DNA from 3 places in the Yersinia mollaretii ATCC 43969 genome. Region 3 is predicted to be linked to each of the others. Evidence: predicted binding sites of a transcription regulator. Region 3 holds the regulator's gene; each other region holds the start of a gene.

Region 1 (4,293 bases), 650 kb from region 3:
TTGCTCGGTCGCAATATCGTTTAGGGGGTATTGTGCTAACGTACTCGGGTTAATCACAAACAAAGCATTGCCTGCGCGGCATTCCAGCATCACTTCTTCTCGGGTAAATGCCCACTGTTTGCCAAACTCAAACTTACTAACAGTGATGATCTTCCCGGCAGCCATAGCATTAACTGATAGCATCAGTAACGATAACGTCAGCACAAAACCCTTCATCTTAATTATCCTCAATTAATTCATTGCGTTGATTTTCTCGCATACGGAGGCGTTGATGCAAGCTTAGTGACGATATCTACTGTTTATAATCTCACGCTATACCGGTGCCATGGTCGCAAAAATACTGACCAATAGTAGCACCGCCGCACCTAGGAGGATTTCAGCACTGCTATTAATCACCAGCCAGTAGTGGGCTTTCGTGGGGAGGCGCTTGAGCATTGGGACAATCCGGTAGCGGTTAATTAGCGCGATGACAATCATAAGCATCACTAATACCACTTTGCCAAGCAATAGCACCTGATAACTCGATGTCAGAGCCAATGTGGTATCACGCAGCATTATTAGGCTATTAATGATGCCGGTCACTAATACCAATGCAACGGATAAATGGCCCCAAGTTGAGAAACGAATCAATGTAGTGATAGCTTCACGTTTGACATCATTATCACGAGTATAGGCAAGGCAGATCAGCAAGGGGGGAAGGCAACCGAACCAATAGCCTGCGCTGAGAAGATGTATTATTTGATTAGTTTGATGAATCCATCCCAGTGCACCATCATGCATTGCCGCATGACCAATGAAAGCCAAACTAGCCAGTAACAGTGTTGAACACATCACCATCAATCGATAGCAGTGGCGATTAGAACTCAGTAAGATTATCCACAGAGTCACGATAGAGAGGCCAAGATGCCATTGCCACACCTGACCGAAGCGTGTGCCAAAAACCGCCCACCAAATAGTCAACCGATAGGTATCAGACCAGCCATCGCCCATCATGCCGGCTTGAATAGCCAACAGTCCAATAGCAGAAATAAAGGCAAGAGTCGTACTGAGGAGCAATATCGGTGACAGGCGTTTTTTGAGTATCTCAGAGAAAGGATTGGGGGCTAATACAGCGGTGAATATACTGATACCAAACATCAGCATCACCGCCAGAAAATGCAAGAAGCGACATAGAATAAATAAAGCCGCTAAAGACATATTATTTCACAGTGAAGCTGTAAGTGCCTTTGGTTTTATGACCATCAACAGACACGACATGCCACGAAACATTGTATTTACCCGCGGTTAAAGCGTGATCAATTGGCAAGATTAATTGTGTGTTATTGACTGGGTCTAATTTTAGCTCACCTGTTTTCACGACACTGTTATCAGGGCCAGTTACTTTCACACCACTGAAATTCAGTTCGATCCCTTCAGAGAACCCCAATGTCAGCGCTTCTGGCGCTGAACCAATGGTGGTATCGGCAGCCGGAGACTCGATTTTCAGATGTGCATGAGCGAGGGCTTGCTGACTGGATAGCCCAACAAACAACACAATAAGCGCCGAAAGCATGCGGCAAGAAGAACGTACTTTTCGAATAAACATAGTATCCCTTTATCGATGGGGAGAAGAATCAGTCTGCTACCAACCATATCCTATATTGGCAGCGCGAACCCCTATCACATCCAGTCAATTGCACTACCTGTGAGGTAGGGCACAAAATAAAACGCCAGTTTATGAATTGCGATTGAAATATCACCAATAACTGAACAGTAACTCAACTTACGGCCTTATCGTTAATGCAAATGATAACGATTTGGTTATAGCAAGTCGAGAAACCAAAGGTAAACAATATGTAATTAGTGCGGAAACAGTAAGATAAATGAGGCGTCTTGCAGATAGACATGAGGGAGGACAACGAAGAGCCGCAGTTTCTGGCACCCTTAAGGGCGATCAGAAACTGCGGTGAGTCATTAGTCAGGCTAAAAACTACGCCTGAGTATGGCTTTGGGCAGCCATTGTTTTTAGATCTTTATCAACGAAGAACAGTGAATTACCGCTATTCCCCACCAGAGCCAGTTTATCCAGAATGGATTTGAACAGTTTTTCTTCTTCATGTTGTTCAGCCACATACCATTGCAGGAAGTTGAATGTGGAGTAGTCGTGGGTGGTCATTGCAACATGGGCAAGCTCATTAATTTGAGTGGTAATCAGTTGCTCATGTTCGTAAGTCAGTTTGAATACATCGCCCAATGAGGCAAAATCAATTGGCGGCGCACTGATCGTGCCCAAAACAGGCATAGAGCCTGTTCCGCTGAGGTATTCAAATAAGCGCTGCATGTGCTGCATCTCTTCTTGAGAATGCTCTTTTAAAAATGCGGCCGCACCTTCAAAACCTTTATCGCTGCACCAAGCACTCATTTGTAGATATAGATTTGCAGAGTAAAATTCCAGATTCAGCTGCTCATTGAGCTTTTGTGCCATTTCTGTTTTCAACATAGTAATTCCCTTATTTTTATAATGCAGGTAAGCAACGATTAACTTTTCGTATTATGCCAAGATAAAAACAAAATAAGAACACCCTATTCACATTAATATTAGGGAAAAACAATAAATAATTTAACCAACTGTTTTAACTCATGAAAATAAATGAGTAGAAATGAGGTAAATTATTATAAGAATCATTCACATTACAGTAGCAATACTAAAAAGAATGATTCTTATTTAAGTAATTTTTCCATAAATAATAAATAACTTATCTAGGGATTAATATTATTTCCCTCTGTAATACACTAAACAAACATCATTTTGAAACATTCGCTGCTTGCCAATATCCGCCGCCTGCATTACCTTTTGCGCCATAGCCGCTATGAGCAAGAGGGAGAAGACAATGGGATATAATCTGACCGAGCTTTCTGACGAAGAGACGGCCAAAATGAATGTTGATCTGGCCGCGTCGGGTGTTGCATTTAAAGAGCGCTACAACATGCCCGTCATTCCTGAGATGGTCGCCCGAGAACAACCCGAAGAACTGCGTGAATATTTTTCGCAGCGGCTCGCTTATTATCGTATCGAGTCGAATAAATTCTCGCGTTTGCCGTATGAGCCTAAAATGAAATAATTACGTTAGGAGCTCCCGCAAGGTAGAGCTTGCAGGAGCTAGCCGAGTAACGCGATTAGGGTTTGCGGGCAAATTTGTCTGTTGCAAGAATGAGCTGATGCAAGATCCCCGGCTCATCAAAAGAGTGCCCTGCTCCTTCAACAATATGCAGTTCCGCTTCCGGCCAGGCTTGCGCTAAGTCCCATGCATTCTGTGGCTGGCAAGCCATATCATATCGACCATGAATAATAACGGCAGGAATATGGCGAATGCGCGTCACATTATCCAGCAGTTGATTATCATGGTCTAAAAATCCCAAGTGGGTGAAATAGTGATTTTCAATGCGGGCAAAGGCCAAGGCAAAATCATCTTCACCGAAGGATGCTGAGCTCTTGGTCGGCAATAATGTGACCGTTTCCCCCTCCCATAAGCTCCAGATTTTCGCCGCCTCCAACTGTACTGCCTTATCCGGTGATGTCAGCCGTTTACGGTAAGCCGCAGTAACATCGCACTGCTCTTCTGGCGATAGAATTGACAATATGCGTTGCCATTTATCGGGGAAGAAACGCGATGCTCCCTCCTGATAGTACCAATGCAGCTCTTTTTTCCGCAGCGTAAAAATTCCACGTAAAACCATCTCACTGACCCGCTCAGGATGAGTTTCACCATATGCTAACGCAAGCGTTGAGCCCCAGGAGCCGCCAAATAACAGCCACTTATCAACGCCAGCCATTTTACGTAGTCGTTCTATATCCTCGACCAAGTGCCACGTTGTGTTGTTATCTAAACTGGCATGGGGTTTTGAACGCCCGCACCCGCGTTGATCAAACAGCAATACATTATATTTTGCCGGATTAAAAAGTTGCCGATGATAAGGTGCAATCCCCCCGCCCGGACCGCCATGAATAAATACCGCTGGTTTACCGTCTGGGTTGCCACAGAGTTCCCAGTAAATCTGATGCCCATCGCCGGTGTCTAATAAACCACTGTCGTAGGGTTCATACGCTGGATAAAGCCCACGTAACTGTTCCATTATTTTTCCATGTTTGTTATTAGACATTAAAGTTATCAAAGCCTATACAGCACGCAGGGTCAACGATAAAACATCACATTTACGCCAATCGGCCCATTAATTCTATCAACTGGCGATAATTGCACCGTATCTCAATCAAATGTGTGGTGTAAGATCACAATATGGCGCACATTAAACAGT
Region 2 (4,293 bases), 1.1 Mb from region 3:
GCAGCCAAAGCCGCCGCCACTGTGGCCGCTCTGTGCATCAAGCATCAAGTTGAACTGGTGGCGATTGGTAACGGCACCGCATCACGCGAAACCGAGCGCTTCTTTACTGAGCTGCAACAGCAGTATCCGGCGGTCACGGCGCAAAAAGTGATTGTCAGCGAAGCCGGGGCATCTGTTTACTCCGCCTCTGAGCTGGCAGCACTGGAGTTCCCGGATTTGGATGTTTCGATTCGTGGCGCAGTGTCGATTGCCCGCCGCTTACAAGATCCCCTCGCCGAGCTGGTCAAAATCGATCCGAAATCCATCGGCGTCGGTCAGTATCAGCACGATGTCAGCCAAAGCCAACTGGCGAAAAAGCTGGACGTGGTGGTGGAAGACTGCGTAAACGCCGTGGGCGTGGACTTAAACACCGCATCAGTGCCGTTACTGACCCGTGTTGCCGGTTTGACCCGCATGATGGCGCAGAATATCGTTAACTGGCGTGATGAGAATGGCCGATTCCATAACCGTGAGCAATTGCTAAAAGTCAGCCGCCTCGGGCCAAAAGCCTTTGAGCAGTGTGCGGGCTTCTTGCGCATTAACCACGGCGATAACCCACTGGACGCATCCACCGTGCATCCAGAAGCCTATCCGGTGGTTGAGCGCATTTTGGCCGCCACTGAGCAAGCTTTGCAGGATTTAATGGGTAATGCCTCGGCACTACGCAATCTCAACGCACGTGATTTCACCACCGAGCGTTTTGGTGTTCCGACGGTCACGGATATCCTGCGCGAGCTGGAAAAACCGGGCCGCGACCCGCGCCCTGAATTTAAAACGGCGACCTTTGCCGAGGGCGTTGAAACCATGAACGACCTGACACCGGGGATGATCCTCGAAGGTTCGGTGACTAACGTCACCAACTTTGGTGCCTTTGTGGATATCGGCGTGCATCAGGACGGTTTGGTGCATATCTCGTCACTGGCGGATAAATTTGTCGATGACCCGCATAAAGTGGTGAAAGCGGGTGATATCGTCAAAGTAAAAGTCATGGAAGTGGACCTACAGCGCAAACGTATTGCCCTGACCATGCGCCTTGATGAGCAGCCGGGTGAGAGCGGTTCACGCCGTGGTAATGGCGGCGAGAGTCGCGCCACGACTAATAGTGATAATCGGGGTGCCAGCCGCCCGCGTAACACCTCTGACTCAAATAACCGCCCAGCCGCCAAAGGGCGAGCAGACAGCAGCACAGGTAATAACAGCGCCATGAGTGATGCACTGGCAGCGGCCTTTAAGAAACGCTGATATAGCCACTCAGGGCCACATTTTCTGTGGCTCTCAGGCTGATGACAAGCCCCGATGACTCGATCTGAAACGGTGAGGACAGGTGGAAGAGTAAAGCGTCCGCGCCAGGGAGGGCGCGGCTCGAGCCCCCAAGGATGGGTTTACGGCGTCTTTACGATCTGCCTGTTCTCTCCGCCGCTGGCACTTTACCATTAACCTCAGGGCCACACTTTTGTGGCCCTTTCTCTCATCTCTGTGTTGTCTCATCTGCGGTTGCTTCACCCTAACCCGCAACTTTCTCCACTCGGCTCATATTATTTTCTTCTATAAATTTGAAGATTTATCTTCTAAATTAATTAGCACGCAATTCTTTTCTTTCGTGCAACCCCCATTCAACTTGGATTAAGCCCGATATTAATTTAACAATCTCGTTAACATTGGAGTTAATTCCGTCAATTATTGGCACTAACTAATAATTAATTATGATGTCATTCTGCGAGTTAATTTAAATTTGAATGTTATTTGATTTAAATCAGAGTGAATCCATTTTGTTACTGATTGGTGTTTTATCGTCAAGGTAAAAAGTGATAGAAACATTTAGTTAACTGATTTAACTCATCATTCGCATTTGCGATTATGTCAGTTTGGTGGTAAAACAGGCACAAATAGAAATCAGACTAATTAATTCTAAAAATAGAATCGTAATGAATATTTACTTTTGAGTCTTTGTCATTAGTTGAATATGAAAACGATTATTACTATCATTATTTTATCTATTAGCTTTTATACCCTAAATAATTCGAGTTGCAGGAAGGCGGCAACTGAGCGAGTCCCCAGGAGCTTACATCAGTACGAAGGCAGCCAACGCACATGCAACTTGAAGAATGACGGGTATAGATCGCTATTACTCTGAACTCTGGTACGCCAATAACGATATATCAAGAGGCTCCAATGCATCTTATCCCGCAGCGTTCCTACAAAATCGTGGGCTTCTCGCCTGAAATTAGCCCGGCTTATCGGCAAAAACTGTTATCACTGGGTATGTTACCCGGCTCCTCATTTAATGTTGTTCGCCTCGCGCCTTTAGGTGATCCCATTCAGATAGAAACCCGCCGAGTCAGTCTGGTGGTTCGCAAAAAAGATTTAGATCTGCTCACGCTGGATCTACAACCCTAGACCTCAGGCCACCCGCTTATTTCTTCTGCCCTGTGGCATGTGAAAATGCCTAGGTGCCGCTCTATTTAATTTACTGATATCACGTTGGATCATGAAAGCACTCACAATCGGCCTGATCGGCAATCCCAATGCGGGTAAAACCACCCTTTTCAACCAGTTAACTGGGGCTCGTCAACGGGTAGGTAACTGGGCGGGGGTCACAGTCGAGCGCAAAGAGGGCCACTTCACCACAGCACAACATCAGGTGACCTTAGTTGACCTGCCGGGGACTTACTCCCTAACGACCATCTCAGAGCAAACCTCGCTGGATGAGCAAATTGCGTGCCACTATATTCTGAGCGGCGAAGCTGATCTGCTGATTAACGTGATAGACGCGGCGAATCTCGAACGCAATCTCTATCTCACCCTGCAATTGGTCGAACTGGGTATCCCCTGCATCGTGGCGCTCAATATGCTGGATATCGCCAAAAGCCAGCATATTGAGATTGATATCAATGCGTTATCTCAACAGTTAGGCTGCCCGGTCATTCCACTGGTCTCCACCCGTGGGCGTGGTATCAATGAATTAAAAAACAGTATTGATGAGTTTCAGCCCGCCACCTTCAAGGCATTGGTGAACTATCCGCCGGTGCTACTCAGTGAAGTGGATAAACTGACACAGGCCATGCCTGCATCTTGGCCCGAGCAGCAGCGCCGCTGGCTCGCGCTGCAAATATTGGAAGGTGACATCTACAGTCTGGCCCGTGCGGGTATCGCCCCCTCTCTGGTTGAGCAGGCGCGCCATCAACTGCGGGAGAATCAGCACGAAGATCCTGAACTGGTGATTGCTGATGCCCGCTATCAAAGCATCGCCCGCATCTGCGATATCGTCGGCAATTCGCAACAGGCGGAACCCAACCGCCTGACACAAGCACTGGATAAGGTGATCCTTAACCGCTGGTTAGGTGTCCCTATCTTCTTGTTTGTGATGTATTTAATGTTCGTCTTGGCCATAAATATTGGTGGGGCATTGCAGCCAATATTCGATATAGGATCTGCGGCTATCTTTATTCAGGGGCTACAATGGGTCGGCTACACCCTACATTTCCCGCAGTGGCTCACCATCTTCCTCGCCCAAGGTGTCGGCGGGGGGATTAATACCGTGCTGCCGCTGGTGCCGCAAATTGGCATGATGTACCTGTTTCTCTCCTTTTTGGAGGATTCCGGCTATATGGCCCGCGCCGCCTTTGTGATGGACAGATTGATGCAGGCACTGGGTTTACCGGGTAAATCCTTCGTGCCACTAATTGTTGGCTTCGGCTGCAATGTGCCCTCCATCATGGGTGCCCGTACACTGGATGCACAGCGCGAGCGCCTGATTACCATCATGATGGCCCCCTTTATGTCCTGCGGCGCACGGCTGGCAATTTTTGCCGTCTTCGCCGCCGCCTTCTTCGGGCAAGATGGGGCTAGCATTGTGTTCTCTCTCTACCTACTGGGAATCGCGGTCGCCATCCTCACCGGATTGGTGCTGAAATACACCATCATGCGCGGTGAAGCCTCCCCCTTCGTGATGGAGCTGCCGGTTTATCATGTTCCACACCTAAAAAGCTTGTTATTACAAACTTGGCAGCGGCTGAAAGGCTTTGTGTTGCGGGCGGGGAAAGTCATTGTTATCGCCAGTATCTTCATTGGCGGGCTGAATAGCTTCTCCTTCAGCGGCAAAGCGGTGGATAGCATCAATGACTCGGCGCTGGCCTCCGTCAGTAAAGTGCTAACCCCCCTGCTTACGCCAATGGGAGTTCATAGCGATAACTGGCAGGCTACTGTCGGGTTAGTGACCGGGGCAATGGCGAAAGAGGTGGTGGTGGGGACACT
Region 3 (4,293 bases):
TTCGTCAGTTGCGAGAATTGCTCTTTTGCTACGCCAATGGCCTTTGAGGCGGCCTGATTAAACCCCTCGGCAACCGAGCCATATTGGCGGCTTAATGCGGGTACCGTTTTTTTCGCCAGTTCTTGATAAGCGGCCGTATTGTTATCCATTGCCGCCTGATAAAGCGGTGTCACCCCCTGCTCAATCAATCCACTCCACCCATCAATCACCCTAGAGACTAAAGCGGGATCAATCTGTGCGTGGTCGATGGCCTTAAATTCCGCGAGTCGTTTCTTCAGATTTTCCAGTGCAATATTGGACGATTTGAGTTCTTTGTCTGCATCCGCGATGTTGCCGCTCTGACGATAATCTACTGCGCGGGCAAGACGTGTCACCATGCGGAAATATTGATCCGTCCCCTGATTAACTAAAGTCATGTTATCAACCAGCACACTGTTCGCGTTAGACGATTGTGTAAGTTGATTCAGTGATAACAATGTATAAGCAGAGACGCCGCCCCAGAGCAGGCAAAAGGCACCAAGCACCCAAAGTAGCGCGGCTCTGATAGTAATATTTTTTAAAAACTGCATGTTCGTTCCCCTTATATATCGGATGGTTACCGTTAGAGACTCAGGTGTTATTTGATGACCGAAAAGCAATAAAGGACGTTCCATACAGCTAACGACAACTCCTTTCCGGCAAATTTTCATCTGACGGTTTCCCCCTGGCACCGCTAATTGCAACCTTTCAGTTACACAACGGTTATCGGCAATGACGTTATAAGGTTGAGCAACTCACAAAAATTTAATATCGCATAAACTTGATACCCGTCTGACGGGGTTTTCTGGCATTATGCCGCCCTATGAAATGTGTTATATTATTGGGCAGAAAGCGCGATAATCTGCATAACTATTTGAATTTATAAGGTATTAAGTTATATGGCAACTGTAGGCATTTTCTTTGGCAGCGATACTGGCAATACCGAAAACATTGCCAAGATGATCCAAAAGCAACTGGGCAAAGAGGTTGCTGAGGTTCACGACATTGCCAAAAGCAGCAAAGAAGACTTAGAAGCCTTCGATATCCTGCTGATCGGTATCCCAACTTGGTATTACGGCGAAGCACAGTGTGACTGGGATGATTTCTTCCCGACACTGGAAGAGATCGATTTCAACGGCAAACTGGTTGCCCTATTTGGTTGCGGCGATCAGGAAGACTACGCGGAGTATTTCTGCGATGCGATGGGCACCGTGCGTGACATCATCGAGCCACGAGGTGCCGCGATTGTCGGTCACTGGCCAACCGCAGGCTACCACTTCGAAGCCTCCAAAGGTTTGGCTGATGACGATCACTTTATCGGTTTAGCTATCGATGAAGATCGCCAACCAGAACTGACGAATGAACGTGTTGATGCTTGGGTAAAACAGATCAGTGAAGAGATGAATCTGTCTGAGATCACCGGCTAATTTGTTACTGTGGAGGCGCAATGGCGTATTATTATCGTCGGGCGTCTCCGCTGCTTTTCACCCCTTTCACCCTTCTCTGTTAAGCAGCCCACAATTCCACATCTTCATTAGTGAATAATAAAAATAAGTCGCTACAAATTTGTAACGTTATGCGTAGCGGATATAGACTAAAATGATGCTACATCCCCATTCATCAATACACTGCATGATTAATCTGGCAAAGTGTGCAATTATATCTTTGTTAACAACCACGGTTTTCATTTGGGGCTAGCAGTTCTATAATGAGACGCAATTGTAATTATTGCGCCACGGATGTCATAGGCTGAACAGCCTTAATTTGAATCGATAGTAACAGGACTGAATCCGCATGACTGACAACAACAAAGCCTTAAAAAACGCTGGCCTTAAAGTAACACTGCCCCGGCTGAAGATTCTGGAAGTGTTGCAAGATCCGGCGTGCCACCACGTCAGCGCGGAAGATCTTTATAAAAAGCTGATCGATATCGGTGAAGAGATTGGTCTGGCGACGGTTTACCGCGTACTGAATCAATTTGACGATGCCGGTATTGTGACCCGCCACAATTTCGAAGGCGGTAAATCAGTCTTTGAGTTGACGCAGCAGCATCATCACGATCACCTGATTTGTCTGGATTGCGGTAAAGTGATCGAGTTTAGCAATGAAGCGATTGAAACTCTTCAACGTGAAATATCTAAGCAACACGGTATCAAGCTGACCAATCACAGCCTGTATTTGTATGGCCACTGTGAATCCGGCGACTGCCGTGAAAATGAGTCTGCACACGATAAAAGATAATGCCGCGTTATCGCGCTGATCTTATAAAGATTTTAAGCACTGAATCACGTTAGGTTTATTTTTGGCCCTGATAGTGCTATTTAATTATCGGGTTAACATAAGTCCCAGCAAAATGGCCACCTTTCCCGTACGCTCACCTCAGCGGGAGCCGGGTGGTCACTCTTATTGATATCCCGTCATCCCCTAATCTTACATGACATATTTTCGCTGTTTATCATGACTCAGTGATTAGGCTGCCTGCATGAATTTTGACGTAAAAAAACCCCGGCAAGCCGGGGGAAAAACCATCAACTCAACTTCACTTAATTTTGTTTATCGCAAAATAAAGAAAACAGCAGACACAGCGTTTTGAAACTCATCATCACACTTTAACCGGCTCGGCCCGACTACTACGTTTACCATCCGGGCTGGTTGAACGGATCATCACATCACCGCTGACTTTAGGTTGCGCTTTGGCATCATATTGCTGCCATTGCTTACCGCCATCAGTGGAGTACTGGATGATCAAGCCCGGCAATGAGATATTGGCCTCTAATTGACCCGCAACCACCCGTGCTCCAGGTACTGGTAGGCGGTAAGCAATGCCCGCTTTATCCAATTTCGCCAGTTCACGTTGGCCCATAATATTGGCAAAACGCTGCCAATCGGTGTCCAGCGCCTTGGTATCAACCCAATGCGTCTCACCGCCTTTGTACTCGCGGCCCGCTTTATAATCTTGCTCCCATGACGCGCGATGCCAGGCACGTTCCGCCAGTGGTAAGACGCGCGGGAAGATCATGTACTCCATCTGCTCATCAGTGCGGACGGTTTCATTCCACGACTGACCGGAAATACCGTGTACGCCCGGCCACGGCTTATCACTCTTCGCGCTGAAGTGATTGCCATCGCGATCGACAGAGGTTTCGGCGTTTTGCGGCATGTTATCTGGCGCGAAGCTGAAGACTTTAGCCTCGTCGTTAAAACGGGTGGCCCAGTAGTAGCCTCGTTCATTCGGGTTAACTTCATACGGCATGTCGAAGTAGACATAATCCGGGTTGGAGGCTACCACTTCGTAGCCTTTATTGGCCCAATCGTTGATTGAATCAGCGCCGCCCCAGAACAAGGTGTCCCAGAAGTTGACACCAACACGTTGAGTCGCAAAGTCTTTCGCGCCTTTGGCATCTTTCAGGCCATCCTGCCAAGCTTGCATTTTTTCGATGCCATGGGCATTCACCAATTTGCTCACTTCAATGGCGAAGTGGCTGGAGAGATGCTCCACGTCCTGAACTTTGCCTTGCTTGACCATCTCCTGACATACCTGCGACTTGGCCCATGGCTTATCTTCAACACTCTTATCAATGATGCCTTTACCCGGCTCAATCGGGCCATTTTTGTCTTGGAAACCGGCCCCCAGACGGATATTTTTCGCCTCATCACCGCCAAAGTGCCAAGTGGTCAGCGGCATCCCCGCCTCTTTGTGCATCTGAGCCATTTCGCCGATCACTTTATCAACGAAGCGCTTAGAGGAGTCCAGACAAGGGTTCAGGTAGCTTTTGCGCTCATAGAACTGCACGGAGGTAGTATTGGAGTCATCTGTCGGGTCAAGCAGGCGGAACTCATTGGCCTCTTGCTCTTTACCCTGCTTCATCAGATTGTTGTAACGGGCCTCCATGGAGACCACCGCCGCACGAGCATGGGCGGGCATGTCGATTTCAGGAATGACATCAATCTGGCGCGCTTTGGCGTATTTCAGAATTTCGATGTAATCATCGCGGGTGAAGTGACCACTCCCCAGATTATTGCTATCCGGGCCAGACCCCAACTGCGGCAACAAACAGCTGTTTTCAGTCAAATCGTGGCAACGTTTACTGCCCACATCAGTCAGCTCTGGCAGGCCGGGGATCTCAATACGCCAGCCCTCATCGTCGCTCAGATGGAAATGGAATTTGTTCAGCTTGTAAGCGGCCATCTGATCCAGTAAACGCAACACGGCATCTTTGGTTTTGAAGTTACGGCCGACATCAAGGAAGACGCCACGATATTCAAAGCGCGGCG

What was found. Region 3 encodes Fur, which represses iron uptake genes when iron is present. Its sites were predicted from a motif close to ATAATAATGAGAACNACTATCAA; they were not measured.
Positions count from the first base shown of each region.
Region 1: the regulator Fur is predicted to act here: its motif matches at 2,682-2,704, upstream of ftnA (non-heme ferritin).
Region 2: the regulator Fur is predicted to act here: its motif matches at 2,003-2,025, upstream of feoA (ferrous iron transporter A).

Region 1 covers NZ_CP054043.1:3,237,099-3,241,391, reverse strand. Annotated here, with positions in the region: gene HRD69_RS14455 (YebY family protein) at 1-216, opposite strand, end outside; gene copD (copper homeostasis membrane protein CopD) at 313-1,197, opposite strand; gene yobA (CopC domain-containing protein YobA) at 1,199-1,585, opposite strand; gene ftnA (non-heme ferritin) at 1,970-2,479, opposite strand; gene HRD69_RS14435 (DNA polymerase III subunit theta) at 2,871-3,101, shown strand; gene pip (prolyl aminopeptidase) at 3,157-4,113, opposite strand.
Region 2 covers NZ_CP054043.1:1,484,843-1,489,135, reverse strand. Annotated here, with positions in the region: gene HRD69_RS06510 (Tex family protein) at 1-1,281, shown strand, start outside; partial or broken gene HRD69_RS20575 (gluconate 5-dehydrogenase) at 1,415-1,480, shown strand; gene feoA (ferrous iron transporter A) at 2,212-2,436, shown strand; gene feoB (Fe(2+) transporter permease subunit FeoB) at 2,528-4,293, shown strand, end outside.
Region 3 covers NZ_CP054043.1:2,584,135-2,588,427, reverse strand. Annotated here, with positions in the region: gene HRD69_RS11445 (methyl-accepting chemotaxis protein) at 1-569, opposite strand, end outside; gene fldA (flavodoxin FldA) at 918-1,445, shown strand; gene fur (ferric iron uptake transcriptional regulator) at 1,813-2,259, shown strand; gene HRD69_RS11430 (beta-N-acetylhexosaminidase) at 2,621-4,293, opposite strand, start outside.